Regions from separate parts of the Streptomyces sp. TS71-3 genome, predicted to be linked through region 2. Evidence: riboswitches for the same ligand, from Rfam matches in the RefSeq annotation. Region 2 holds a riboswitch; each other region holds the start of a gene.
What was found. A riboswitch is a leader RNA that binds a small molecule or an ion and turns the genes downstream of it on or off. The one in region 2 is predicted to bind cobalamin.
Positions count from the first base shown of each region.

Region 1: another riboswitch for cobalamin. It lies ahead of Sm713_RS19510 (cobalamin biosynthesis protein); the one in region 2 lies ahead of cobN (cobaltochelatase subunit CobN).
Region 3: another riboswitch for cobalamin. It lies ahead of Sm713_RS33190 (ABC transporter substrate-binding protein); the one in region 2 lies ahead of cobN (cobaltochelatase subunit CobN).
Region 4: another riboswitch for cobalamin. It lies ahead of Sm713_RS27600 (CbtB domain-containing protein); the one in region 2 lies ahead of cobN (cobaltochelatase subunit CobN).

Region 1 covers NZ_BNEL01000001.1:4,814,928-4,821,907, forward strand. The annotation lists gene Sm713_RS19500 (putative cobaltochelatase) at 1-1,047, opposite strand, end outside; gene Sm713_RS19505 (cobyric acid synthase) at 1,110-2,621, opposite strand; partial or broken gene Sm713_RS19510 (cobalamin biosynthesis protein) at 2,894-3,865, opposite strand; cobalamin riboswitch at 3,919-4,077, opposite strand; gene Sm713_RS19515 (class II aldolase/adducin family protein) at 4,403-5,146, shown strand; gene Sm713_RS19520 (S9 family peptidase) at 5,347-6,492, shown strand; gene Sm713_RS19525 (hypothetical protein) at 6,921-6,980, shown strand, end outside.
Region 2 covers NZ_BNEL01000003.1:1,083,616-1,090,595, reverse strand. The annotation lists gene Sm713_RS29035 (DUF4037 domain-containing protein) at 1-471, shown strand, start outside; gene Sm713_RS29030 (hypothetical protein) at 587-1,009, opposite strand; gene cobN (cobaltochelatase subunit CobN) at 1,172-4,924, opposite strand; cobalamin riboswitch at 4,955-5,102, opposite strand; gene Sm713_RS29020 (M1 family metallopeptidase) at 5,340-6,824, shown strand; gene Sm713_RS29015 (hypothetical protein) at 6,828-6,980, shown strand, end outside.
Region 3 covers NZ_BNEL01000003.1:2,132,777-2,139,756, reverse strand. The annotation lists gene Sm713_RS33200 (ATP-binding cassette domain-containing protein) at 50-2,626, opposite strand; gene Sm713_RS33195 (ABC transporter permease) at 2,623-3,570, opposite strand; gene Sm713_RS33190 (ABC transporter substrate-binding protein) at 3,584-5,116, opposite strand; cobalamin riboswitch at 5,226-5,407, opposite strand; gene Sm713_RS33185 (PepSY domain-containing protein) at 5,673-6,980, shown strand, end outside.
Region 4 covers NZ_BNEL01000003.1:748,764-755,743, reverse strand. The annotation lists gene Sm713_RS27610 (HhH-GPD-type base excision DNA repair protein) at 265-831, opposite strand; gene Sm713_RS27605 (class I SAM-dependent methyltransferase) at 1,004-1,810, opposite strand; cobalamin riboswitch at 2,175-2,309, shown strand; gene Sm713_RS27600 (CbtB domain-containing protein) at 2,346-2,579, shown strand; gene Sm713_RS27595 (CbtA family protein) at 2,651-3,391, shown strand; gene Sm713_RS27590 (antibiotic biosynthesis monooxygenase) at 4,002-4,709, shown strand; gene Sm713_RS27585 (SDR family NAD(P)-dependent oxidoreductase) at 4,924-5,592, shown strand; gene Sm713_RS27580 (molybdopterin-dependent oxidoreductase) at 5,753-6,268, shown strand; gene Sm713_RS41760 (DUF4360 domain-containing protein) at 6,174-6,413, opposite strand; gene Sm713_RS27575 (hypothetical protein) at 6,597-6,980, opposite strand, start outside.

The DNA.
Region 1 (6,980 bases), on a different contig from region 2:
CTGCTCCGGCTGCCCTGCCTGCTGCGGCTCCTCCGGCTCGTCGTACTGCTCCAGCGTCTCGTCGAGCTTGTCCTCGTCGAGCCCGGGCGCGTCGAAGGGGTTGCGGCGGCGCCGGTGCGGCAGCGCCAGCAGCGCCGCCGTGCGGACGTCCTCCCGCAGCACCTCCGTGCGGCCGGCCCAGGCGGCGAGGGCTTTCGCGGTACGGGCCATCACGATGTCCGCGCGCATGCCGTCGACCTCGAAGGCCGCGCAGGTCGCCGCGATCTGGCGCAGCACACCGTCGCCGAGCACCACCTCGGGCAGCAGGGAGCGCGCCGCCGCGATCCGCTCCCGCAGGCGCGCCTCCTCATCCGCCCAGTGCGCCGCGAAGGACGCCGGCTCGGCGTCGTACGCGAGCCGGCGGCGCACCACCTCGACGCGCTCGTCGGGCTCCCTCGACGCGCTGACCTCCACGGTCAGGCCGAACCGGTCGAGCAGCTGCGGCCGCAGCTCGCCCTCCTCCGGGTTCATCGTGCCGACCAGCAGGAACCGGGCGGCGTGCCGTACGGAGACGCCCTCGCGCTCCACGTACGAGGCGCCCATCGCGGCGGCGTCCAGCAGCAGGTCGATGACGTGGTCGTGGAGCAGGTTGACCTCGTCGACGTAGAGGATGCCGCGGTGCGCGTCCGCGAGCAGTCCCGGCTCGAAGGCCTTCACCCCCTCCGCGAGCGCCCGTTCGATGTCCAGCGAGCCGACCACCCGGTCCTCGGAGGCGCCCACCGGAAGCTCCACCATCCGGGTCGGCCGGGCGGTGCCGGACGACTGGGTGTGGGGACCGTCCGGGCAGCGCGGGTCGGGCGCGCCGGGGTCGCAGTTGAACCGGCAGCCGGTGACGACGCGGACGTCCGGCAGCACCGCCGCGAGCGCCCGTACCGCGGTGCTCTTGGCGGTGCCCTTCTCGCCGCGCACGAGGACGCCGCCCACTTCGGGCGAGACGGCGTTCACCAGCAGCGCGAGCCGCAGGTCCGCCATGCCGACGATCGCGGTGAGCGGGTAGGGGGTCTGCACGCTGGGATCACTCCTTCTGGTGAACGCCGAGGGGCGGGGTCGTGGGGCGGGCGCCGGCGCGGTCACGGCGCGCCCGGCGGGACGAACGGCAGCCCAGGCGGCGGGCCCTCCTCGATGAGGCGCCACAGCGCGTCCGTGTCCGCGTGCTGCTCGATCAGGTCACCGAGGCGTTCGAGCTGCTCCTCGCGGAGCGCCGCGAACGCGGTGTCGGGAGCCGGCACGAAACGCCGGCCGGCGGCGGCCGCGACCGTCCGCAGGAACGCCCGCCGGAACCCGTCCGACTCCAGCGAGCCGTGCCAGTGCGTGCCCCACACCGAGCCGACCCGGCAGCCGTCGAGGAACGCCTCCCCGCCCTGCACGTCGGCGACGCCGTGGTGGATCTCGTAGCCCTCGACCTGCTCGCCGAGCGCCTGCCCGCGCGGCCGGCCGAGCGTCTTCTCCGGGACGAAGCGGACCCGCAGCGGCAGCAGGCCGAGCCCGTCGGCGGACGGCTCGCGGGACTCGACGCGCGCGGTGTCGTCGATGTGCTCGCCCAGGATCTGGAAGCCGCCGCAGATGCCCAGCACCGGCCGGCCCTCGGCGGCCCGGCGGGCCAGCGCGCCGGCGAGGCCGCGCTGCTGGAGCCAGCGCAGCGCGAGGACCGTGCCGCGGGTGCCCGGCACGATCACGAGGTCCGCGTCGGCCGTCTCCTCGGGCCGGTCCACGAACCGCACCACCACGCCGGGCTCCGCCGCCAGCGCGTCCACATCGGTGAAGTTCGACATCAGCGGCACCGCGCACACGGCGACCCGCAGCACATCCTGCCCGACCGGCCCCGCCGGTGTGCTCTCCCGGACCGTGCCGCGCAGGGAGACGCGCAGCCCGTCCTCCTCGTCGATCCCGAGACCGGTGCGGAACGGCAGCACCCCGTACGTGGACCGCCCGGTGAGGTCCCGCAGCATGTCGAGGCCGGGATCGAGCAGCGTCACGTCGCCCCGGAACTTGTTGACGAGGAATCCGGCCACCAGCTTCTGATCCGCCTTGTCCAGCAGGGCGAGCGTGCCGAAGAACGACGCGAAGACGCCGCCGCGGTCGATGTCGCCGACCACCAGCACGGGCAGCCCGGCGGCGCGGGCGAGGCCCATGTTCACGATGTCGGTGCGGCGCAGGTTGATCTCCGCGGGCGACCCGGCGCCCTCGCAGATCACGACGTCGTGCTCGGCGCGCAGCCGGTCCAGGCAGTCCAGCACGGTGCCGAGCAGCCGCTCCTGGCGCCCGCCGTGGTAGCCGCGCGCGCTCATCTCGCCGACCGGGTGGCCCATCAGCACCACCTGGCTGCGCCGGTCGCCGCCCGGCTTCAGCAGCACCGGGTTCATCAGGGCGCTCGGCTCCACCCGCGCCGCCTGGGCCTGCATCGCCTGCGCGCGGCCGATCTCGGCGCCCTCGCGGGTGACGAACGAGTTCAGCGACATGTTCTGCGCCTTGAACGGCGCTACCCGCACGCCCTGCCGCGCCAGCCAGCGGCAGATCCCGGCGGTCACCACGCTCTTGCCCGCGTCGGACGTGGTGCCGGCCACCAGCAGCCCGTGGCTCATGCGGCGGCCTGCCGCGGCCCGGCTCCGGGGCCGGCGGGGGCCGGGAGGACGCCTGACACGGCACCGGGCACGGCCCTAGGCCCTGTCGTCGAACTCCCGTCTGCCGCGCGGCGCCATGCACGCCCTCTCGCCGCACCGGGCGTAAGCCCAAGTACATCCAGTACGAGGGCTTGCACCCGGCACGCCGAGAGAATCCACCTGACGCCGCGCGGCCCGCCCTCCGTGCGAACGACGGGAGTTTGACGACAGGCCCTGGACCGCACCCGGGCGACTCCCGCCCGTCCGAGCCGGGCGCCGACCAGCACGACCAGCGCCCCCCAGCTCACCCGCCGGGACAGCCGCACCGCCCGCTCGACGTCCGCCACCGCCACGTCCCGTCCTCCGTCGCCCAGCACCGGGCGCAGCTCCGCGCGTCCCCCGTAGGACAGCGCACCGCCGAGCCGCACCCTCAGCGCCCCCGCGAACGCGGCCTCCACCACCCCGGCGTTGGGGCTCGGGTGCCGGTGCGCGTCGGCCCGCCAGACCCGCACCGCGCCGGCCGGGTCCGGGCCCAGCACCGCGGCGAGGGCCGCCGTCAGCCGGGCTCCGGGCCAGCCCACGAGGTCGTCGAGCCGGGCCGACGCCCAGCCGAACCTGCGGTACCGGGGGGACTTGTGGCCGACCATGGCGTCCAGGGTGTTGACGGCCCGGAAGCCCACCAGGCCCGGCACCCCGGCCACCGCGCCCCACAGCAGGGCGCCGACCACGGCGTCCGAGGTGTTCTCGGCGACGGACTCCACCACGGCGCGGGCGAGCTGCGCGCTGTCCAGCGCCTCGGGGTCGCGGCCGCACAGGTTGGGCAGCCGCCGCCGGGCCGCCGCGACGTCACCCGCCGCCAGCGCGGCGCCGATCGCGCGTGCTTCGCGGCCCAGCGAGGTGCCGCCGACCACGGCCCAGGTCGCGGCGGCCGTCAGTCCCGCCGTGGCGGCGGGGGAGCGGCGCGCGGCGCGGGCGGCCAGCGCGGCGAGGCCGACGGCGCCGCCGGCGCACAGCGCGGTGTGCAGGGCGCCCCAGCCCCGGTGGTCGCGCCAGAGTCGGCGTTCCACGGCGCCCGCGGCGCGCCCGAACGCGGCGACGGGGTGTCCGCGGCGCGGGTCGCCGAGCAGCAGGTCGCCAAGGAGTCCGGCGGTGGCGCCCACGGCGCCCGGGAGCGGGGCGGGGGATATGACCCCGCGTCGGGAGAAGGCCGCGTGCCGTCCCGGCATCGGTGTGTGTCCTCACTCAGGGTCCTCGCCCTGGCTCGACGGGACGACGGCGAGAGTCTCCTGGCTCCCGGATCCGCAGTTCCCCCGGCCTTCCAGCCCTCTCCCGGTGCCCTCGATGGCACTGGGAGTACTCCGAGCCGTGACGTCCGATGTGGGGGAGTGCTCCCCGGTGACAGTGGCGGGACCGCGCCGGATTCGCACCGGCTTCCTCTCCTGCCGCCGTACTTGGCCCCGGCAGTCCACCATGCCCCGAAGATCCCGTCAACCAGCCGCTGACCTGCGGCGGGAGAGTGTGCGCAGGCCCACACGGGGAGGCGGGGTGCGGGGCGGTGGTGTCGTCGTGCCGCCAGGTCGCCAGGTCGCCGGGTCAGTGGATTTATATATCGATAAAGCTCCTTGAGCTCTGCCCGCGGCGGCAGCGGTCCTCCGTGCCGATGCCGATGCCGATAGCGATACCGATAGCGATGTCGTGCCGATGCCGGAGCCGTGCCGATGCCCGAGCGGTGCCGGTGCCGGCGCGGTGGCAGGATCGTCGGCATGACGGACGAGATGGTCGATCAGCAGCCGGGTGGGAGTGCCGCCGAGGACGCCGCAGGTGGCGGTGCGGGCGACGGCGCGGGCAAGGGTGCGGAGGACGAGGCGCTGGCCCGCGCGTGGGCGGAGCTCGTCGAGGCGGCACGCAGGACCGTCGCCGACGGGCTGGTCGTCGGCACCTCCGGCAACGTCTCGGTGCGGGTCGGGGACACCGTCCTCGTCACCCCGAGCGGTGTCTCCTACGACCGGCTCACCCCGCGGGACGCCGTGGGCGTCGACCTCGACGGGCGGCAGGTGCTCGGCACCCTCGCCCCCACCAGCGAGCTGCCGATGCACCTCGCGGTCTACCGCACCACCTCAGCGGCGGCCGTGGTGCACACCCATGCCGTGCACGCCACGGCCGTCTCCACGCTCGTCCCCGAACTGCCGCTCGTCCACTACATGTCCGCCGCGCTGGGCGGCCCCGTGAGGGTCGCGCCCTACGCCCTCTACGGCACCGACGAACTGGCCCGGAACATGCTGGAAGCCCTCGACGGCCGCACCGGGTGCCTGCTCCGGAACCACGGCACCGTCACCTACGGCAGCACCCTCGACCAGGCCTACGACCGCACCGCCCAGCTCGAATGGATGTGCCGCGTCTGGCTCGCCGCGAGCGCGGTGCCGGGAATGGCGCCGAGCCTGCTGTCCACCGGGCAACTGGACGCCGTACAGGAGAAGCTGCGGGGCTACGGCCAACGGCGGGGCTGAGGCACCGCCGGCCGGGCGCCAGGCCGCCGCACGGGCCACCGTTCGCGATCCGACTCCGCATTCGGGTGGCCGTCGGCCGTCCCGACGCCGACACTGGAGCGGTGCGCATCCCCAGAACACTCGCATCGGAACCGGGGAGGACGACTCGGGCCGCCACCCATGCCCTCGCCGGCGCGGCGCGTGCGGCACGCCCGGGGCCCCTGGGCACACCGACGGCCGCGCGTGCCGCCGCGGCCGCCGTCACCGCCGCGGTGGGCGCCGGCGCCGCAGCGATCGCCGCGGGGCGGTGGGCGGGCGGCGCGGCCCTGAGGATCAGCCCCGGCCGGCCGCTGCCCACCGAGCCCAGACTCACCGTGCACGACGTCACCGCCGACCGGATCGCCCTCACCCGCGGCTTCGCCTCCGGGCGGCCCGGGGTGTACGGACTCGTCGACGGCTCGGCCAGGGGCGTCCACGCGGTCGTCGGCCCCCTCGACGAGGCGGCGGAGCACACCCCCGACACGGTGGTCCGCCGGCTCGAACGCGTCACCCGCGGCACCCTGGAACCGGGCGCGAGGGTGTGGCTCACCCCCCAGGTGCACACCGGCGACCCGCGCTCCGCGCTGGGCCTCGACTACACCGAGACCGACGTCCCGTCCGAGCTGGGCCCGCTGCCCGCCTGGTTCGTCCCGGCGGCCCGCGACACCTGGGTGATCGCCGTGCACGGCCTCGCCACCACGCGCGAACACCCCATGGTCGTCCTCGACTTCCTGAACCGCCACAAGTTCCCCGTGCTCATCCCCGCCCACCGCGGCGACCCCGGCGCCCCCCGCTCCCCTGACGGGCTCGACCACCTCGGCGAGACCGAGTGGCGGGACGTGGACGCCGCGCTCGGACACGCCGTACGCAAGGGAGCGGAGCGCGTCATCCTGTACGGCTGGTCCACCGGCGCCACCATGGCCCTGCACACCGCGGCACGCTCCCCGCTGCGCGACCGCATCGCGGGCCTCGTGCTGGACTCCCCGGTGCTCGACTGGGCGGCCACCGTGCGCGCGCTCGCCGCCGCGCGCGGCACCCCGCGCCTGCTGCTGCCGCTCGCGGTGCGCGCCGCCGAGGGCCGCGGGGGACGGGGCGCCGAGCGGGTCCCGCCGGTCTTCGCTCCCGACGCGATTCGGGTGCCCACGCTCGTGCTGCACGGCCCGGACGACGCCATCGCCCCCTGGGAGCCGTCGCTCCGGCTGGCCGACCGCCTGTCGTCCCTCGTCAGCCTGCACACCGTGCGCCACGCCCCGCACGGCGCGCTGTGGAACGCCGATCCGGCGGAGTACGAAGAGCAGCTCCGGCGCTTCCTCGTCCCGCTGACGTAAGTACGGCGTGCGCCGGCACCGCCCGGATGCGGTCCGTCTACGGCTCCGGAACGGCCCTCATACGGCGCCGGTCCGGCCTCCATAGGGCGCCGATCCGGCCTCCATGCGGCCCCCGTACGGTCCCGCCGTACGGGGAGCACGCACCGGGGTGCGGGGCCGGGCGCCCTATCGTGCCGGCGGCCCGTCCGCAAGCCCGCTGTGGGGGAGCGTGCCGGCGCTCCGTTGACACGGGCGTCCGGTGTCCCGCTGGTGCCGTTCGGCCCCGCGCGGCGTGCCCAGTCCCAGGGACGGGGCCCGGAGTGGCCGGTAACAGTCCATTCCGGTTAGTCGGGGTGTGGCCCGGTTAGATACCTTCCCACCAGCGTTTAGTTCTTCCCCTCTTGCCATTCCGTTTGGGAATTCGGACCGTCAACAGGAAGACTGCTCCCGTGACGTCCCGTACCCCGCGCGACTCCAGGCTCCGACTCGTCCGCTCCCGGCCGCTGGCC
Region 2 (6,980 bases):
GAGGTCGGCGACGAGCTCGGCTCGGCCGTCGTCGCGGCCCGGCTGGTCCGCGACCTGATGCGGCTCTGCCTGCTGATGGACCGCCGCTACCCGCCCTACGGCAAGTGGCTGGGCAGCGCCTTCGCCCGCACCGCCGCCGCGCCCCGGCTCACCGCCGACCTGACGGCCGTGCTCGCCGCCGCCGAGTGGCAGGCGCGGGAGGCGCACCTGTGCCGGGCCTACGAGACGGTGGCCCGCGCGCACAACGCGCTCGGGCTCACCGCACCGCTCGACCCCGCCGTCCGCCCCTTCCACGACCGGCCGTTCCAGGTACTGGACGCGGGACGGTTCCGGGCGGCGCTGGCGGACGGCATCGTGGACCCGGCCGTGCGCCGGCTGCCCGCCACCGGGGGCGTCGAGCAGTTCGTGGACGGCACCGACGCCCTCGGCTCGGACGACGTCCGGTCGGCTCTCCGCGTCCTCTTCGAGTGAGGGGGCCGGGCAGCAGTGAGGGGGCCGGTCCCGGCTGCGGGAGTCGGTCCCGGGTGACGGGTTGCCGGTCCCGGGTGCGGGTTGCCGGTCCCGGGTGCGGGTGTCGGTCCCGGGGTCAGAACCCGCGGAAGACGCCGTCCTCCTCCGCGGCGTCGACGAACTCGCTCCAGTCCATGTTGGCCAGGGAGATGTTGTTCTCGATCGACCACAGCTCCTCGGCTATGACGCGCAGCTCGCCGTGATCCCCCTCCCCTTCGTCCTCGTCCCAGTACCGCAGCACGGTGAGCAGCGGCATCCCCGGCGCCGTGAGGGCGGTCCTGTCGGCGACGATCAGCAGGCGCTTGTCGGGCGCCAGCGCGAGGAGCTGCTCCGCGGTCAGGTCGCCGTGGTCGGGATCGTCCACGACGTGGACGTACGCGAGGAAGTCGTCCTCGCTCGGCGTCTCGACCGCCGTCCGCAGCGCCTGCCAGGCCGCCTCGTCGGAGAAGTCGGTGCGGATCAGCAGGGTTTCGTCCGTCTGCGGCAAGCTCTTCAACACGATCTCTCCCTCAGTGCGCACGGCGACTCAACGGGCCGGCCCGCGCCGGCCCGTCGCACCATCTGAGAGGGAAGGTATCCGCCGGGTCGGACAGTCCGGCTCAGGCAGCCCAGCTCGGAGCCCGGCTCGGGCAGTCGCCCAAGCCCTCCGCGCTCACCCGTCCTACGAGCCCCCGGCCCCCTCCGCGTCCTCCGTGCCCTCCTCCAGTGACGCCTCCGCCTCCAGGAACGCCTCCCGGAGGGCCGCGAGGACCGCCGGGTCCGGCTTGGACCACATGCCGCGGGACTCTGCCTCCAGGAGGCGTTCCGCGATGCCGTGCAGGGCCCAGGGGTTGGCGTCCTGGAGGAACGCGCGGTTCTCCGGGTCCAGGACGTACGTCTCGGTGAGCTTGTCGTACATCCAGTCGGCGACCACGCCCGTCGTCGCGTCGTAGCCGAAGAGGTAGTCGACGGTGGCGGCCAGCTCGAAGGCGCCCTTGTAGCCGTGCCGGCGCATCGCCTCGATCCACTTCGGGTTGACCACCCGGGCGCGGAATACCCGCGAGGTCTCCTCGGTGAGGGTGCGGGTGCGCACCGTCTCGGGGCGGGTGGAGTCGCCGATGTACGCCTCGGGGGCGTCGCCGGTGAGCGCGCGGACGGCGGCGACCATGCCGCCGTGGTACTGGAAGTAGTCGTCGGAGTCGGCGATGTCGTGCTCGCGGGTGTCGGTGTTCTTCGCGGCCACCGCGATCCGCCGGTACGCCGACTCCATCTCGGTGCGCGCCGGGCGCCCTTCGAGCCCGCGGCCGTACGCGTAGCCGCCCCACACGGTGTAGACCTCGGCGAGGTCCGCGTCCGTGCGCCAGTCGCGGGAGTCGATGAGCTGGAGCAGGCCCGCGCCGTACGTGCCGGGGCGGGAGCCGAAGATGCGGGTGGTGGCGCGCCGTTCGTCGACGCCTGCCGCCAGGTCGGCGCGGGTGTGGGCGCGCACGTGGTTCTGCTCGTCCGGCTCGTCGAGGGAGGCCGCCAGCCGTACCGCGTCGTCGAGGACGGCGACGGTGCCCGGGAACGCGTCCCGGAAGAAGCCCGAGATGCGCAGGGTGACGTCGATGCGGGGGCGGCCGAGGTCGGCGAGCGGCACCGGCTCCAGGCCGGTGACCCGCCGCGACGCGTCGTCCCACACCGGGCGCACCCCGAGCAGCGCCAGCGCCTCCGCGACGTCGTCGCCCGCGGTGCGCATCGCGCTGGTGCCCCAGAGCGACAGGCCCACCGACGTCGGCCAGGCGCCGCCGTGGTCGGCGCGGTAGCGCTCCAGGAGGGAGTCCGCGAGGGCCTGGCCGGTCTCCCACGCGAGGCGGGACGGGACCGCCTTCGGGTCGACGGAGTAGAAGTTGCGGCCCGTCGGGAGCACGTTCACCAGGCCGCGCAGCGGCGAGCCTGAGGGGCCCGCGGGCACGAAGCCGCCGTTCAGGGCGTGCAGGGTGCGGTCCAGTTCGTCGGTGGTGGCGGCGAGCCGGGGCACCACCTCGCGGGCCGCGAAGAGCAGGATGCCCGCGACGGCCGCCGGTTGGCCCGCGGACACCCCGGGGACGGCCGCCTCGTCCCAGCCCGCGTCCTCCATCGCCTGGACGAGCGCGCGGGCACGCTCCTCGGCGGCGTCGGCCGCGCCGCGGGTCGCCGCGGACTCGTCGAGGCCGAGCGCCTCCCGCAGGCCGACAAGTGCCTCGCTGCCGCCCCAGATCTGCCGGGCCCGCAGGATCGCGAGCACCAGGTTGACCCGGTCGGCGCCGGCCGGCGGCGCGCCCAGCACGTGCAGGCCGTCGCGGATCTGCGCGTCCTTGATCTCGCAGAGCCAGCCGTCCACGTGCAGGATCAGGTCGTCGAAGCCCTCGTCGTCCGGGCGGTCCACGAGGCCCAGGTCGTGGTCGAGGCGGGCGGCCTGGATCAGGGTCCATATCTGGGCGCGGATCGCGGGCAGCTTCGCCGGGTCCATCGCGGCGATCTGCGCGTGCTCGTCGAGGAGCTGTTCCAGGCGGGCGATGTCGCCGTAGGAGTCCGCGCGGGCCATCGGCGGCACGAGGTGGTCGACGAGGGTGGCGTGCGCGCGGCGCTTGGCCTGGGTGCCCTCGCCCGGGTCGTTCACCAGGAACGGGTAGACGAGCGGCAGGTCGCCGAGCGCGGCGTCCGGCGCGCACGCCGCGGACAGGCCCGCGTTCTTGCCGGGCAGCCACTCCAGGTTGCCGTGCTTGCCCAGGTGGATCACGGCGTCGGCGCCGAAGCCGCCGTCCGCGGCGCGCGCTCCGAGCCACCGGTAGGCGGCCAGGTAGTGGTGCGAGGGCGGCAGGTCGGGGTCGTGGTAGATCGCGATGGGGTTCTCGCCGAAGCCGCGGGGCGGCTGGATCAGGATGAGGACGTTGCCGTGCCGCAGTGCGGCCAGCACGATGTCCCCGGCGCCGTCCGCGCCGTCCGCCCCGGCCCGGCTGCGGTCGACGAACATCTCCCCCGGCGGCGGCCCCCAGTGCCGCTCCACCGCGCCGCGCAGCTCCTCGGGGAGCGTGGCGTACCAGCGCCGGTAGTCGGCGGCCGGGATGCGGACGGGGTTGCGGGCCAGCTGCTCCTCCGTCAGCCAGTCCTGGTCGTGGCCGCCCGCGTCGATCAGTGCCCGGATCAGCTCGTCTCCGTCGCCGGAGGCGAGCCCCGGCACGGCGGGGGCGCCCGTCTCTGGGTCCGGCTCGCCGAGATCGTACCCGTCCTCCACCAGCCTGCGCAGCAGCGCGACCGCGGAGGCCGGGGTGTCGAGGCCGACGGCGTTGCCGATCCGGGAGTGCTTCGTCGGGTACGCCGACAGGACCAGCGCGAGGCGCTTGTCCGCCGCCGGGATGTGCGCGAGGCGCGCGTGCCGCACGGCGATCCCGGCGACCCGCGCGGCGCGCTCCGGGTCGGCGACGTACGACGGCAGCCCGTCCTCGTCGATCTCCTTGAACGAGAACGGCACCGTGATCAGCCGCCCGTCGAACTCGGGCACCGCGATCTGGCTCGCCGCGTCGAGCGGGGAGACCCCTTCGTCGTTCTCCTCCCACGCTTCCCGCGGGCTCGTCAGGCAGAGCGCCTGGAGGACCGGCACGTCAAGACCGGCCAGCGCGCCCGCGTCCCACGCGTCATCGTCCCCTCCCGCCTGCGCCTCGGCGGGCCTGCTGCCGCCGGCGGCGAGCACGGTCGTGACGATGGCGTCGGCGGCTCGCAGCTCGTCGATGAGCTCCGGTTCCGGGGAGCGCAGGGAGGCGACGTAACGGGGGAGGGGGCGGGCGCCGGCGTCCTCGATCGCGGTGCACAGCGCCTCGACGAAGGCGGTGTTGCCGCTCATGTGGTGGGCGCGGTAGTAGAGGACGGCGACGGTGGGGGCGGGGGCCGCTCCGGTTCCGGTCGACGGGGCGGTTCCGGTCGCCGGGGTGCCGGGGGTGCGGGGCGTGCGCTCCAGCGGGCCCCAGGTGGGGGCGGGCGCGGGCGGTTCGAAGCCGTGGCCGGTGAGCAGGACGGTGTCGGAGAGGAACCGGGCCAGCTGCTCCAGGTTGCCCGGGCCGCCGTGCGCGAGGTAGGCGTGCGCCTCGGCCGCGATGCCGATGGGAACCGTGGAGGCGGCCATGAGCTGGGCGTCCGGGGCCTGCTCGCCGGTGAGGACGACGACGGGGAGCCGGCGGACGGCGTCCCCCTCCGCGCCGGAGTCCGCGCCGCCCGCGCCGAGGAGCAGGTCGAGCCCGTCCTGCCAGGCGCGGATGCCGCCGAGGAGGCGGACGACCACGAGGTCGGCGCCGTCCAGGAGGGCGGGCAGGTCACCGAGGGGCAGCCGGGTCGGGTTCGCGTACCGGTACGGGACGGGGCCGGCGGCGGCGCGGGCGCTGAGCAGGTCCGTGTCGGAGGTCGACAGCAGCAGGATCATGCGGGGCCTTCCTCGGGGTGTCCACGCCCCGGGTGGTCGTGAGGACGGCGGGAGTTCCTGACTCACCCGGCCCGGGGTCACCCCGGACCGCGCTCACAGTGGCGGGACCGCGCCGGATTCACACCGGCTTCCTCCCTCGGACCCTCATCAAGGGCCCGCGCCGTCTCGGTCACCCGAATGGTACGGGGCGCCGGGGCACCTGCGGTGGGCTCTTCCCGGCCCGCACCCTCACCGCCGTACTCGCGACCCTGCGGCCGGGTCCGTCGCGCGGCCTCTTCGTCCCGCCCTTACCGGGGCCGAACAGCATGCTGACAGCTCGCTGACATGGAGGCGCCATTGTCGTGCGCGACCGCTCTGACCACGAGAAGGGCCCCGTATGAAGTCTGGTCGAACGCCACCGCCGGGGAGGACGACCGTGCCTGGGATCCGCCGGGCCGACCCCGCCTGCCGGACCGACCGCGCCCGCCGCGCCCGCGGTGCCCGCCGTGCCCGCGGCCTCGGCATCGCCGCCGTTCCGCTGGCCGCGGTCGGCGCCCTCCTGCTGGGGGGCGTGCCCGCCGCGGCGGTCATCGGGGGCCCTGGCGCCGGTGATCCGTACTTCCCCGACGACGGCAACTCCGGTTACGACGTGACGCACTACGACGTCCGTCTCGGCTACGACCCCGCACACCCCGGCCACCTGGACGGCGACACGACCGTCTCGGCGCTGGCCACCGACGACCTGGACCGTTTCGACCTCGACCTCAAGGGCTTGAAGGTCGCCGAGGTCCTCGTCGACGGGCACCCGGCGCGGGCGGTGGAGCGCGCGGGCGACCACGAGCTGGTCGTCACGCCCTCCGGGCGGCTGCGCCGCGGCCAGGAGTTCACCGTCCGCGTCCGCTACTCCGGCAAGCCCGACGCCGAGGGCTGGCATACCCTTCAGGACGGCGGCGCCGACGCGCTGGGCGAGCCGCACGGGGCGAGTTCGTGGTTCCCGGGCAACGACCACCCCTCCGACAAGGCGACCTTCGCCCTGACCGCCACCGTCCCCACGGGCTGGACGGCGATCGGCAACGGCAGGCCGGGGCCGACCACGGTCGACGGCGGGCTCACCACGTACCGGTGGTCCGAGGACCGGCCCATGGCCACGTACCTCGCGACGGTCGCGATCGACAGGTTCACGGTCCAGAGGTACTCGCTGGCCGACGGGACACCCGTCGTCGACGCCTACAGCCCGGGCGCGCTCGTCGATCCCGGGACGCCGAAGCTACAGGCCGAGGTGATCTCCTTCCTCTCCTCGGAGTTCGGGCCCTACCCCTTCGACTCCGCCGGCGGCATCGTGGTCAGCGGCCTCAGCGATCCGAACGCGCCGATAGACCTGGAGACGCAGGGCCGGCCCACCTACAGCGGCGGCATGTTCGACGCCTCGATGGCCCACGAGATCACCCACCAGTGGTTCGGCGACAGCGTCTCGTTCAGTGACTGGCGCGACGGGTGCATCGCCGAGTGCGTGGCGCAGTACGCGAACCAGCTCTGGAACGAGCACGAGGGGATGGATCTCGACGCCGACTTCTACGAGGCCGTCCTCAAGGACAACCTCGACGATCCGTCCTTCTGGAACGTCCCGCTCTACGACGCCGGTGCGGGCCACGAGTTGGATCCTGCCCTCTACGACAAGGGCTCGCTGATGATGCACGCGCTGCGGCGCACCGTGGGCGATGCGGATTTCTTCGCGACCCTCAAGGGCTGGACCTCCCGGTACCGCTACGGCAACGCGTCCTGGCCCGATTTCGAACGGCTCGCGTCCGAGGTGTCCGGCACGGACCTCGGCGGGTTCTTCGCGGCGTGGGCGCATGGCACGACGGTGCCGCCCGACACGTACCTGTACCCGGGAAGCCTCGCTGAGTTCCGGACCCCCTAGGTCGTGTCCGCAGAGGAGTTCGGTCGTTGGCCGACCGGGGCGGACTTCCGCGCACCGACGTCGCTGAAGTGCACAGCGAACTGGCTGGTGCGGTCAGCTCTCACGCTCCGCCAGGAGCCGCTGCTGTCAGGCCTGCTCGCTGTCGACGACACCGCC
Region 3 (6,980 bases), 1.0 Mb from region 2:
CTCCGGTGCGGACGCGGGGGCGGTGCCAGCCGGCCGGGGCGCCGGCCGCTTACGTGGCCTGATCCTCAGGCCGCACCCGCGCGGCGCCGCCCGAGGGGACGGGTTCGTCACCGTGCAGCAACCCGTGACGCAGCACCAGCCGGCGCCGTACGAAGGGGCCGACCACGTCCTCGGCGTGCGTGATCAGCAACAACGCCGTCCCATGCTGGTCGCTCTCACGCACCACATGGGCGAGGACCCTGCGGGCGGTGACGGCGTCGAGGGCCGAGGCCACCTCGTCACAGACGAGCAGGGCCGGCCGGGCCGCCAGCGCACGGGCCAGCGACGCGCGTTGCAGTTGACCTCCGGAGAGTGCGCCCGGGCGCCTGCTGAGGTCGCCGGGGTCCAGGCCGAGCTTCCGGGCCAGGGCGGCGGCCTCGGCGAGCGCCTCGTCGCGCGGGCGGCCCCGCAGGTGGTGCGCGGTGTCCGCGATCTGGCTCAGCACGTCGCGGAACTCGTCGAAGGAGGCCCTGCTGTCCTGGTGCACGTACTGCACGGCCCTGAGCTGCTCCCGGCTGCGGTTCTCCAGCGCGACCGGCAGTTCCCGGCCCCGGTGGAGCACGACGCCGCCGGTGGCGGGGGTGAGCCCCGCGAGGGCCCGCCCCAGGGTGGTCTTGCCCGCACCGGAGGCTCCGGTCAGTGCGGTGCGGCTGGCGGGCGGAAGGACGAGGCTGACCGGCTGGAGCCGGGGACACGCCGCACCCCGGCCCGCCACCGCGAGGCCGCGTACCTCGATGCCGCGTTCCGCTAGGGTGCGCGGTCCGGCCGCGTCGGCGGGGCCGCGCGGCGCGCGGCGGTACTCGCGCAGCAGCGGGTGGTTCGACCCGGTGAGGACCGTCCGGGCCGGCCCGGTCTCGACGATCCGGCCGTGCTCCAGCACGGATATGTCGTCCGCGAGCTCTGCCACCAGCCGCATGTCGTGGGTGAGCAGGAGCAGCGCGGTGCCACCCGCGGTCACCTGGCGCAGGCGTCCGGTCAGGACCGCCGCGGTGTCCGCGTCGAGCCCGCTGGTCGGCTCGTCCAGGACCAGCAGGCGGGGCCGGGAGACGAGGGTGGTGGCGAGGGCCATGCGCTGCTGCTGCCCGCCGGAGAGCTGGTGGGGGTAGCGGCGCAGCAGCGGAGTGTCTTGGGGCAGTCCGGCGGCGTGCAATGCCGCGTTCACATCGCGGTGGCGGTCGCCGCGTCCGCGTCGCCTGCGCCGGTCGTCGGAGGGGTCCGATGAGCTTGCCAGGGCCGCGAGTTCGTGGAGGGTGCCTCCTACCCGCCGTACCGGGTCGAGGACGGACGCCGGATCCTGCGGGAGGTGGGCGACCCTGCCGCGGCGGATCCGCCGGCGCCGGGCTTCCGGAAGGGAGAGCAGGTCAGCGCCCTCGATCCGGGCCTCGCCGCTCAGCTCGACGCCTTGCCGGGTCAGGGCGAGCGCCGCGAGGCCCAGGGTCGTCTTGCCGCTGCCGGAGGGCCCGATGAGGGCCAGGGTGCGGCCGGGAGCGAGGTCCAGGTCCACGCGGTCCAGGAGCACGTGGCCCGCGGTGGTGCGCGCGCTCAGCCCCCGGCAGCGGAGCAGGGCGGGAGCGGCGGAGCCGGCCGCGGCGCCGTGGTGGTCCCGTGGTGTGCCACGAGGCGGCCGTGCCGAGGAGCCGGTGGTGGCGGGTGATCCGGTGGCAGCAGCGGAGGCCTGCTCCCCGGCCACTTCGGCGGAACCTCCGCGGGCCTGCTCCCCGGCCGTCCCGACCGTCTCGCGGGGCGGCCCCGACGCGGGCCCGCGACTCCTGCCGAGCAGCCGGTCCACGCCGAGGTTCGCGCCCACGCACACTGCGGTGAGCAGCCCGGCCGGTACGAGGACGGCAACCGGCTGGAGGAAGAGCGCGTCGGTGTTCCGCTCGATGAGCACCGCCCAGTCGCTCGCGTCGGACGGCAGGCCGAGCCCGAGGAAGTTCGCGGAGGCCAGCAGGTAGAGGATCAGCGCGTACCTGCTGCCGGCGTCCGTGGCCAGGGGCCCGAGCGCGCAGCGTGCGACGTACCGGATCTCGATGTGGCGCCGGGGCACGCCCTGCTGGCGCATCGCCTCCACCGCCGTACGGCACCCCGGGGCGAGGGCCGCGGCGCGCACGAGCCGCGTCACGGCGGGGAGTTGGACCAGCGCCGCCGCGGCGACCAGGCTGCCCCGGTCGCTGCGTCCGGCGGCCGCGAGGCTCATCAGCAGGAGCAGGGAGGGAAGGGCGAGCAGCAGGTCGAGCCCGCGCATCACCGCCTCGTCGGCCCAGCGGCGGCGGGTGCCCGCGGCGTACAGGCCGAGGGGCAGACCCACCGCGTAGGCGGCCAGGAGGGCGGCCGTGGTCATGCCGATGACGGAGCGGCCGCCGGTGAGGACGAGCGCCAGCACGTCGCGTCCGAGGACGTCCGTGCCCAGCGGATGCCCGGTGCCGGGCGGGAGGAAGGGCGCGGCTCCCGGCGCCGTGGAGCCGGCGAACAGTGGCCCGGCGAGCGCGGCCAGCACGGGCGCTCCGAGCAGGAAACACACCAGCACGTCCACCGTGACGGCGCCGAGGCGCCCGGCGGGACGCGGGGCGGAGTAACGGCCGCTCATGCCCGTCCCTCCCGGCGGGGTGTCAGGCCCCGCACGGCGAGGTCGGCGCAGAGGTTCACCACGACGGCCGTGATCGCGAACACGAGCGCGTATCCCTGGACGGCCGGCATGTCGCGGTCCTGGACGGCGTCGACGAAGCCGGTGCCGAGCCCTCCGACGGCGAACAGCGACTCCACCACGACCGTTCCACCGAGGAGTCCGTCGACACACCGCGCGAACTGCTGCACGGCCGGCGCGAGGGTGCCCGGAAGCAGGTGCCGTAGGAGGATCGTCCGTTCGGGCACGCCCAGCAGTCTCAGGTGCGTGGCGACGGGGCCGTCGCGCTGCTCCGCGATGCCGATGCGGACCTGCCGCGCGAGGTCGCAGAGCTGGCGGCAGACCAGCACCGTCACCGGAAGGATCAACACCGCCGGCCGGGTCAGCACGTCCAGGCCCATGAGGCCGGCCGCGGTGGCGGGAAGCGCGCCCAGGTCGAGGGAGAGCCACGCGGTCAGAAGGAGGCCGAGGACGAATTCGGGCACGGCGTGCAGCGCGATCGCGGCGGCGCTCAGGCCCCGGTCGGCCGCCGACCCCTCGCGCAGGCCCGTGAGGACGCCGAGGCCGAGCGCGAGGGGGACGAGCAGCGCGAGGGCCGTGGCCGCGAGCACCGCCGTCGCCGCCAGCCGGCCGGCGATCTGCTCGGTCACCGGCATGCCCGTCACCAGCGAACGGCCCAGGTCGCCGTGGCAGAGCGCCGCCAGCCAGTGGACGAACCGCTCGGCCGCCGGACGGTCGAGCCCGAGTCCGGCGCGGGCCAGCGCCGCCTGCTGAGGGGTGCCCTGCTCCCCCAGCACCGCGTCCACGGTGTCGCCCGGCAGCAGGGACGTGAGAGCGAAGACCACGACGAGGACGACCGCGCACTGCACGGCGGCGAGACCCGTCCTCGTGACGGTGTAGCGGAGCACCGTCCCGCCGGCGTCAGGAGAGGCGGGCCCGGTCGAACCGGGCCCAGTCGCAGGAGTTGGGCGGCGCGGCCCGCAGCCCGCCGACCGAGTCGGCGTGGCCGACGATCCAGTCGCTGAAGGCCCAGACGAGCTGTCCGTCGTCCTCGCGCGCCAGCCGCTGGGCACGGGCGAGCAGTTCGAGGCGTACCGCGTCGTCCCGGGTGCCGGTGGCCTGGGCGATCAGCCGGTCGAAGGGCTTGGAGCGGTAGCCGGTGAGGTTGTCCGAGGCGCCGGTGACCAGCCTGGACCGCAGGTGGGTGATGACGGGGAGGGTGGCGGTACGGCTCTGGGCCGCCACGCCCTTCGTCTTGATCTCGCCGAAGTAGGTGCCGGCCGAGCGCGTGTGGGGCGTCACCTTCAGGCCGATGTCGCTGAGCTGGTCCGCGATCAGCGAGGAGGCGTTGCGCCAGGACGGGTCGGCGTCGCTGGTCTCCAGCGGAACCGCCAGCCCCTCGGCACCGGCCTCCTTCAGCAGGGCCCGGGCCCGGTCCACATCGCGTTGACGGGGTGGCAGGGAGTCCGGGTAGCCGTGCAGGCCCATGCCGAACAGGTCGTTGCCGGGCGTGCCCCGGCCGGAGAGCGCGACCTCCACGAGGGCCTTGCGGTCGAGGCCGAGGGTGAACGCCTCGACGAGCCGGTGGTCGTCGAACGGCGCGCGGTTCAGCCGCAGCAGGATCGCCTGCATGGTGCTCAGCCGCGTCTGGAGCAGGCTGACGCCCTTGCGCCGGGTCACCTGCGCCGCGGAGGCCCCGGACAGGTCGTGGGCGTAGTGGACCTGGCCGGAGAGCAGCGCGCCCAGCCGGGCGCGTTCGTCGTTGACGGGCACGAACTCCAGCTCGTCCATGTGCGGGCCGCCCGACCAGTGGTCGCGCCACGCGGTGAACAGCGCGTTGCCGCCGGGCCGGAACGAGCCGTAGCGGAAGGGGCCGGAGCCGATGGGACGGGTGAAGTCGGTGGTGCCCGCGGGCACGATCTCGGTTCCCGGGGCGCCGAGCGCGGTGGGGAACTCGAAGTCGGGGTCCTTCAGCACCAGGGTCAGGTCGCGGCCCTGGGCACGGCTCGCCTCGAAGTCGACGGCGGCGAAGAGCTGCTGGGAGACGGCGACGGTGGCGGGGTCGGCGATGCGGCAGTAGTTCCACAGCACGTCGGCGGCGGTGACGGGTCTGCCGTCGTGGAAGCGCGCCTCGCGCAGATGTATGTGCCAGCGGGTGCCCGAGCGGTCGCTCTCCCATGACTCGGCGAGCCGGCCCTGCACGGACATGTCGTCCTTGTAGGTGAGCACGCTGTCGTAGAGGGCCTTCGCCCGCGCCTGGTCGATGAACAGGGGCACGGTGTGCGGGTCCAGGGTCTCCTGCGAGCCCCCTGCGCTGAAGGCGGCCCGCAGCCGGGACCGGCCGGAGTCCGGGCCGCCGTCCTCGCCGCCCAGTCCACAGGCGGCGAGGGTCGTGGCGGCCGCTGCCGCTCCGGCGCCGTACAGGAGTCGCCGCCGGCCGAATGACGATGTCATCGCTTACTGAGCCTTCCCTGCTCTCGGCCGGGTCCGGGAGCAGGGAGTGGAGCGGTGCCGGCGCCATGGGCGCATCGCTATCCCCTTCCCGGGGAGTCCACGCCCCGGACGGTCCGAAGAGGCGACGGGCCAGTCTCCTGGCTGCCGGATCCACGCTCGCCCCGCCTTCCAGCCTCACGGCCGTGGCGTGTGGGGTTCGCTCCCCGGTCACAGTGGCGGGACCGCGCCGGACTTCCACCGGCTTCCTGGCTCCCGTCGCCCATGTGTACGGCTCGCATTGTGCCAGAGGCTCCGACGTGCGGTGAGGGCCCGGCGAGGAACGGGGAGCCCGCCGCGCTCCCCTGCCGCCGGTGCGCATGAGAGGCACCCGCCGGTGCCGCCCCCCGGCCCACCTCTGAGGTCGGCCGGGAAGGGCGTGCGGTTCCCGGGACTCCGATCCCGACCGCGTGGGCCTGTTCACACACCGCGGCCGGGAACCTCGCCGGCCAGGCCACCGACTGCTGAACGAGACCGGCGATCCGCGGTCGTCGCCAACGCCACAGGGAGGGCCCGCCCCATGACCACCCAGCACACCGCTCCGGCCACCACCGGAACGTCAGGGGCGTCCTCGGGCACGGCTCCGCCAGGGGCCGTTCAGGAGGGGGACCGGCCGGCACGGAACGGCGACGGGCCCGACAGCGCCCGGCCCGGCTTCTGGAACGACCTCCGCCCGGTGATGCTCCGGCTGCACTTCTACGCCGGCGTCGTCATCGGCCCGTTCCTGCTCGTGGCGGCCGTCACGGGACTGCTCTACACGGTGACGCCCCAGCTGGAGTCCGTCCTCTACCACCACGAGCTGACCGTCACGCCGCATGGCTCCGCGGACCCCCTGGCCGACCAGGTCACGGCTGCACGCAAGGCCGTGCCGGACGGCAAGCTGGTGTCGGTCAGCCCGCCCCCGGGCCCCACCGACAGCACCCGCGTCGTCTTCGACGCGCCCGGCCTGCCGGACGGCTACAACGTGACGGCCTTCGTCGATCCGTACGACCACCACGTGCTCGGGACGCTGCGCACCTACGGGCAGTGGCTGCCGGCCCGCGCCTGGCTCGACAGCCTTCACCGCACCCTGCACCTCGGGAACTTCGGGCGGAACTACAGCGAGCTCGCCGCGAGCTGGCTGTGGGTCGAAGTGCTCGGCGGGCTCGCTCTCTGGCTCGGCGCACCCGGCCCGCGGCGGGGCCTGCACCGCGGGCTGCTGCCGCGCGCCGGACGGCCGGGCCGCCGCCGCACCCTCTCCTGGCACGGCACCGTGGGCCTGTGGGTGTCCGCGGGGTTGCTCGGCCTCTCGGCCACGGGTCTGACGTGGTCGGCGCACGCCGGCGCGAACATCGGCAGGATCCAGGACGCGCTGGGCGGCGGCACCCCCGCGGTGGCCGCCGGGCCGGCCGGCCCCGGCACGGGAGGCGGCTCGGCCCGTGACGTGGGAATCGACGCGGTGGCCCGGTCCGCCCACGAGGCCGGGCTGAGCGGTCTGCTCGTCATCACACCGCCCACCGAGCGTGGCGCGGCGTACGTCGTCGAGGAGAACACCAGGTCCTGGCCCGAGAAGCAGGACTCCGTCGCCGTCGATCCGGGCACGGGCAGGGTCATCGCGACGCTCAGGTTCGCCGACTACCCGCTTCTTGCGAAGCTCACCCGGTGGGGCATCGACGCTCATATGGGGCTCCTGTTCGGGCCCGTCAACCAGATCGCGCTGGCGCTGCTGGCGGTCGCGCTCATCTCCATGGTGCTGTTGGGCTACCGCATGTGGTGGCTGCGCAGACCCACGCGGACCGGTGGTCGGGCTTTCGGGCGCCCTCCGGTCCGCGGCGCGTGGCGTCGGCTG
Region 4 (6,980 bases), 330 kb from region 2:
ACCCGTGACGGCCCGGCGCGAGCGGAACTTCCCGGCGTACGCGGACGGGCCCGGCGTACGTGGACGGGCCCGGCTGTACCCGGGAGGGCCCGGCGCACCGGAGTGGTCCGGCGCACGCGGAAGCGTGGCGCACCGCAGTGGCGCGGCGTGCCGGAGTGGCGTGGCGTGCCGGAGTGGCGCGGCGCACCGGAGTGGCGCGGCGCACCGGAGTGGCGCGGCGCACCGGAGTGGCGTGGCGCGCGCGGAACGGCCGGATGTGCGCCGTCACTTCCGCTTCAGCTCCCGCTTGTGCTCGCGCACCTTCGTCAGGGACTCCTCGCCGGTGATGTCGGCGGCGGACAGGTGCGCGCCCTCCTCGCCGTACGCGCCGGCCGCCTCCCTCCAGCCCTCGGGGCGGACGCCGAGCTGCTTGCCCAGCATGGCCAGGAGGATCTGGGACTTCTGCCGCCCGAAGCCGGGCAGGTCGACCAGCCGCCGCAGCACCTCCGCACCGCTCGCCGCGCCCTCCCAGACCCCCTCGGTCCGGCCGTCGTACCGCTCCACGAGGTACTGGCAGAGCCGCTGGACGCGGGTCGCCATGGACCCCGGGTAGCGGTGCACGGCGGGGGTGGCGGCGAGCAGCGCGGCGAAGTCGTCGGGGTCGTGCGCGGCGATGGCGAACGCGTCGAGGTCGTCCGTGCCGAGCCGCTGCGCGATGGTGTACGGCCCCGTGAACGCCCACTCCATCGGGATCTGCTGGTCGAGCAGCATCCCGACCAGCACGGCCAGCGGGCTGCGGCTCAGCAGGGCGTCCGCCTCGGGCCGCTGGGCGAGGTGAAGGGTGGCGTCCATGCGTCGATGATCACCCGCACCGCGGCCCCGTCTCCCGCACGCCGCGGTGCGCCACGCCCGGCGGGGACCCGAAGCGGGGGCGCCGGTGCGCCGTTCGGGTGCACGGGGCGGGTGATGCGCTGTTCGGGTGCGTCGTCGCCGGGGTGTGCTGTTCGGGGGTACGGCCGCCGCGTCACGCTGCCGGTTTGCGGGCCTCGATGAGGTAGCGGGCGGAGTGCGCGACGAAGGGGCCCTCGGTGCGGATCCGCGCGTCCAGCTCGCGCAGCCGGTCGCGGTGGCCCTCGACGGTGAAGCCCGGCACCATCCAGATCACCTTCCGCAGGAAGTAGACGACGGCGCCGATGTCGAAGAACTCGATCCGCAGCCGGGCGTTCCTCAGGCCGACCACCTCCAGCCCGGCCGCCTCGGCTCCGCCGCGGGCGACGTCCGGGTGCCGGCCCCGCCGCTGCTCGTCCGTGAGCGGCCCGAGGAAGTACTCGACGAGCTCGAAGACGCTTTCCGGGCCCACGTGCTGGGAGAGGTAGGTGCCGCCGGGGCGGAGCACCCGGGCGATCTCCGGCCAGTGGACGGCCACCGGGTGACGGCTGGTCACCAGGTCGAAGGCGCCGTCCGCGAAGGGCAGCGGCGGCTCGCCGTCGTCCGCGACGACCACCACGCCGCGCGGGCGCAGCAGGGCCGTCGCCTTGGCGAGGTTCGGCGGCCAGGACTCCGTCGCGGCCATCAGCGGCGGCAGCCGCGGCACTCCGGCGAGCACCTCGCCGCCGCCGGTCTCCAGGTCCAGTGCGGACGGCACGCGTGCCAGCCGCTCGCCGATCTGCCGCTGGTAGCCCCACTCGGGGCGCTCCTCGGTCGCCCGGCCGTCCAGCCAGGAGAAGTCCCACCCGTCGACGGAGACGGCACCGGCCTCGGCGACCAGGTCGTCGAAGGAGCGGGTGGCGGCAGGGCGGGCGGGGCCGGTCGGCACGGGACGGTCGGTCATGCGGGTGAGCGTGGCAGGGGTGGTCGGGGGGCACCACCGGTTTTCCGGCGGGCGGGCGCTCGGGCGGGTACGGGGCGCCGCTTCGAGGGAACGGCGGTGGCCCGCAGTGCCGCCGCCGCGGCCCTCGCCGACTCCCGGCCCGCGGGCGTCAGCGGGTGCCCGGCCTCGAAGCGGGCGCCGGCCAGGGCCGTGCCGGCGGCGGATGAGACAAGGGTCACGCGGACCGTCATACGGGGCTCCGTGCTCTTCTCGCGCCGGTACCCGGCCGCCGGGCGGGGCCCAAGTCGCCCCTGGCACGGGCGGGTTGGGTGGCCGGACCCGGCGGCGGTGGGCCGTTCGAGCCGCACAAGGGGGTGTTGGCCTGCGGGCGGCCGGGCGGTACGGTTCCGATGATATTCACGCGACACGGCGGAACCCGGTGGGAGACCGGGGCGGTCGCGCCACTGTATGTCCGGCATCCACCGGACGAGCCAGACCCGCCGTGCCGACCGAGCTCCACCTATCGGGACGCGAGTTCCCCGCAGGAGGTCCCATCATGGCGCAGTCCATCGCATCGCCGGCCACGGAATCGGCCACCACCCAGCCTCTTCCCGTTCCCAAGCTCTCCGTGCGGGCCGTGCTCCCCTGGGCGGTCTTCTTCGGCGTGCTGATGCTCGTCCTGCTGTACTTCGTCGGCGCCGAGCAGGGCGCCACCTCCGTGTTCTCGGGCACCGACGTGCACGAGTGGGTGCACGACGGCCGTCACCTGCTCGGCTTCCCCTGCCACTGACGGGCCGGGGCACCGTGTCCGACGAGCGGGCGGCCGAGCGGTCAGTCGACTCCTCCGCTGTCCGGAATCTTCTGGTGCGTGGCATGCTCGCGGGTCTCGCCGCGGGCGTGCTCGCCTTGGTCGTCGCATACCTGCTGGGCGAGCCGCGGGTCGACTCCGCCATCGCCTTCGAGGATGCGCACTCCCACGAGCACGAGATGGCGGTCGTCAGCCGGTCGCTCCAGTCGACGGCGGGCCTGGCGACGGGCGTGCTGGTGTACGGGGTCGCCTTCGGCGGCATCGTCGCGCTGGCGTTCTGCTTCGCGCTGGGCCGCGCCGGCCGCTTCGGGCCGCGGGCCACGGCGATGCTGGTGTCGCTGGCCGGTCTGGTCGCCGTCTACTTCGTGCCGTTCCTGAAGTACCCCGCCAACCCGCCCTCCGTGGGCGACCCCGGCACCATCGGCAAGCGGACCGCGCTGTACTTCCTGATGATGCTGCTCGCGGTGCTGCTCGCCGTGGCCGCGGTGATCGCCGGGCGGCGGCTCGCGCCCCGGCTCGGCACCTGGTACGCCACCGTGGCCGCCGGTGCGGGCTTCGTCGTCGCGGTCGGGCTGGCGTACGCGTTCCTGCCCGCCGTCAACGAGGTGCCGAAGGACTTCCCGGCGAGCCTGCTGTGGCAGTTCAGGCTCTCGGCCCTGGCGATCCAGCTCGTGCTGTGGACGGCGTTCGGGCTGATCTTCGGCGAGCTGTCGGAACGGGTGTTGCGGGGCGCGGGGCGCCGGGTGGGTGGCCGGGGCGGCCACGATTCGGCGGTCGGAGCGGAACCGTCCTGACGGGGCTGTTCCGGTTGCCTCCGGACCGCCGGTCGGTGGGGGCTGCTCGCGCCGTTCCCGCGCCGTTCCCCGCGCCCCTTTGGGGGCGCTGGAGCGCGCTCAAGAGGGGAGCCACGACGAGACCGTCAGGTCGTCACCGTCCCGAGGGGGCTGTTTCGGTCGTGTCCGGACCACCGGCCGGTGGTGGTTGCTCGCGCCGTTCCCCGCGCCCCTTTCGGGGCGCCTTTGCGGCCGTGGGCCGGCGGGATTAGGGGCGCGGGGATGGGGGCACCTCCCACGTCCTCAAGGCAGTGGGGGAGCGACCAGCCACGACGAAACCGTTGGATCGCCGCCGTCCCGAGGGGGCAGTCTCCGTCGTGCCCGGACCACCGGCGGGTGGTTGGTCGCTCGCGCAGCTCCCCGCGCCCCTTCGGGGCCCAGGTGGGCGCTGGTGCGCCCAAGAGGAGAGCCACGACGGGGCTGTCAGATCACCGGGGTCCGCAGATGCCGTCCCGGCCTTCTCCGGGCCCTGGGACCGGGTCGGCCGCGCCCAGGCGGGTACCCACTGGACAGGAGGCCTCCGAGGGGAGTGGGAACCGCGATGGAACACGGCCGTGGTGCGGTGCCGGACATGAGCCGTCCCGAGGCCGGGGTCACCCTGCTCAGCGAGTGGGCCGCACCGCCGGGCAGGCAGGAAGTCGTGGCCGACGCGGTGGCCGGTACCTGGGCGGGGCGCTGGCCCGGGGGACTGCTCTCCCGGTCGTGCCTGACCGGCGCGGACGGGCCGTGGGTCGCCCAGCTCTCGCAGTGGGCGAACGACGACGCGGCGCGCGCCTTCGCCGCCTCCTCGGAACCGCGGCTGGCCGAGCAGGTCACCGAAGCGGTGCCGGGCACCCAGTGGGTGGGCACGGTGCCGTATCTGCGCTGCCGCGGCAGGCAGTTCGGGCTGCGCCGGATCCCCGGCTGCATCGTGCTGGTCGGCCACGAGTTCGACGCGCCCGACCTGGTGCGGGCCCGGCAGTGGGTGGACGCGACGTTCGCGCTGCCGGCGTCGGGTCCGCCGCCCGGCCTGATCTCCACGCACTTCCACGTCAGCGCCGACGGTTCACGGGTGCTCAACTACGCCGAGTGGACCTCGCACGACGAGCACCGCGCCGCGTCGGTACCCGGAGCGGCGCGCGAGCAGGGCGGCGCGGCGGCGCGGGAGCAGGGCACCGCACCGGCGGGAGCCGACAGCTCCGGGCATCCCGACCCCGGGTCCTGGCCCGGCCCGGCGCGGACGACGATCCGCCGCTTCTCCCCGCACCGGCATACGACCGGCCGGTTCCGCCACCCGTGACCGCCGGGACCCCCGGCCGGGGCGTAGCCCTGCCCCCGGGCCTCAACCCCCGGCCGCAACCCTCCGGCCCGGACGTGGCCCTGTCTTCCCGGGCGCACCGGGGGCGTACTGCGAGACTGCACGGGGGCGCGCAGGCCGTGCGCCGCGCGCTATGCGCCGTGGCGCCGTGTGCCCCGTGCCCCGTGCCCGGCACCCGACGTACCCAGGAGCGGTCATGACCACCATCGCCATCATCGGAGCGGGACCGGGCCTCGGCGCCGCGGTCGCCCGGCAGTTCGGGGGGCAGGGCCTCGACGTCGCGCTCATCTCCCGCAACCAGGAGCGGGGCGACGCGCTCGCCGCCGCCCTCACCGCCGACGGGGTGACCGCGCGCGCCTTCGCCGCGGACGCGCGCGATCCGGCCGCCCTCTCCGCGGCCCTGGAGGACGCCACCGAGACGCTGGGTCCGATCGAGGTGATGCAGTACAGCCCGCTGCCGCAGAAGGACTTCATGCGGCCGCTGCTGGAGACCACCCCCGCCGACCTGGTGGGCCCGATCGAGTTCTCCGTCCTCGGCCCCGTCGCCGCCGTGCACCAGGTGCTGCCCGGCATGCGGACGCTGGGCCGCGGCACCGTCCTCTTCGTCAACGGCGGCACCGCCGTGCGGCCCCGGCCGCACCTCGCGGGCACCTCGATCGCGTTCGCCGCCGAGAGCGCGTTCGCCCAGATGCTCCACGAGGAGCTGGCCGGGGCGGGCATCCACGTCGCGCAGCTCGTCATCCCCGGCGCGATCACCCCCGGGCACCCGAGGAAGGACCCGGCCGTGCTCGCCCAGACACTGTGGAGCATGCACGCCGGCCGCCAGGGGTTCCGGCACTTCGCGGAGGAACTCGACGAGGGCTGACGGCGCCCGGCGGCCACTCTCCCTCTGCACGGCATCTGCAAGGTGAAGGGCGCTCTTCGGCCATCGAATGCAAGCGAAGCATGGCGTCCGGCTCGCTTTTGAGGTTCCCTGGTGTCCGGGAAGGGGCATGACACGGGTGACACCTTGAGGGGGCGGTCGGATGAACCGACTCGGCACGCGAAGCAGCCTGTTCTCGCTCTGCGGCGAACTGCACCGGCCCGCGCAGCTCTCCGTCGGGGACCTGCGCACGCGCTGGCGCCAGCACCGTGCGGCGGTGGTCTTCGACTGCGCCACGAACGGCCCGCAGCACCACACGTTCGAGGGCCCGCTGCTGCGGGAGGTCGCCCTCGACGCCGGTCCCGTCTTCGACGTCCGGCGCCGCAAGGACCGTTCCCGCTTCCTGCTCGCCGTCACCGGCGGCGACGGCCACCAGGCGCTGCTCTCCTGGGCGGAGATAGACGCCGACTTCTGCGACGCCCCGGTGCTGCTGGCCACCAGGATGGACGGCCACCCGCTGGACGCGGACGGCAGCCAGCTCGTCGTCCCGTCGGACCGCTGCGGGGCCCGGTACGTCAGCGCCATCACGCAGGTGTGGATCGGCACCTGGCCCCGTTCCGTCCCCGACCCGGGTGCGGACGGGGCCGGGCCGGAGCAGGACCGCGCGGCCGTCGTCTGAGGGACGCGCAGTCGCGGTAGTCCAGGCCGGCGACGGCGTGGGTGAAGTCCTTCGGGGCCTTCACGGCCAGGTTGAGCCGGCAGTTCTCTTGGGGCTCGGTCGGGTTCTTCTGGGGCTCGGTCGGGTTCGTCCTCGAACCGGCCATAGGTGTCGGGTTCCCTGGGCGTTGCCGTGCCTGAGCAGGGGGGGCGCGCGAGACGTCGCTCATCACCCGCCGGCCCTGGAGGGGGCGGGGGGCTTCGCCTGTCGGCGGCATGGGGGCGTCAGGGACCCGGGGGCGCCGGCCGGGGTGTCGGCCGCGGCGTCGGCAGAAAGCTTTCGCTCAGGTTCAGTGCTGCGAGTAGGAGGGGAACGTGGTGGTCGGGCTGAAGAAGGCCGTGTAGGCCTCGCTGTGGTGGCGGCGGTGGCGGCCCGAGCGGCGGCGGTGGTCCGCGGGGGGTGGGCTCTGGTACTCGGTCCGGGCGTAGTCGCCCCTCGTGTAGTCGCCTCTCGTGTAGTCGCCCCTCGGATAGTCCGATCTGGCGTACTCGCCTCTCGTGTACTCGCCTCTCGTGTAGTCGGACGGCGTGCCGGCCGACGCGGAGGACGCGCCCGGCGAGAGCAGCCCGTCGTCGGCGAGCACCTGTACCCGGAGCAGCAGGGTCCGCACGTCCAGGCCGAGTTCCTTGGCCACCGTCTGGAGGTCGAGCCCCGACTTCCAGCTCCACAGCAG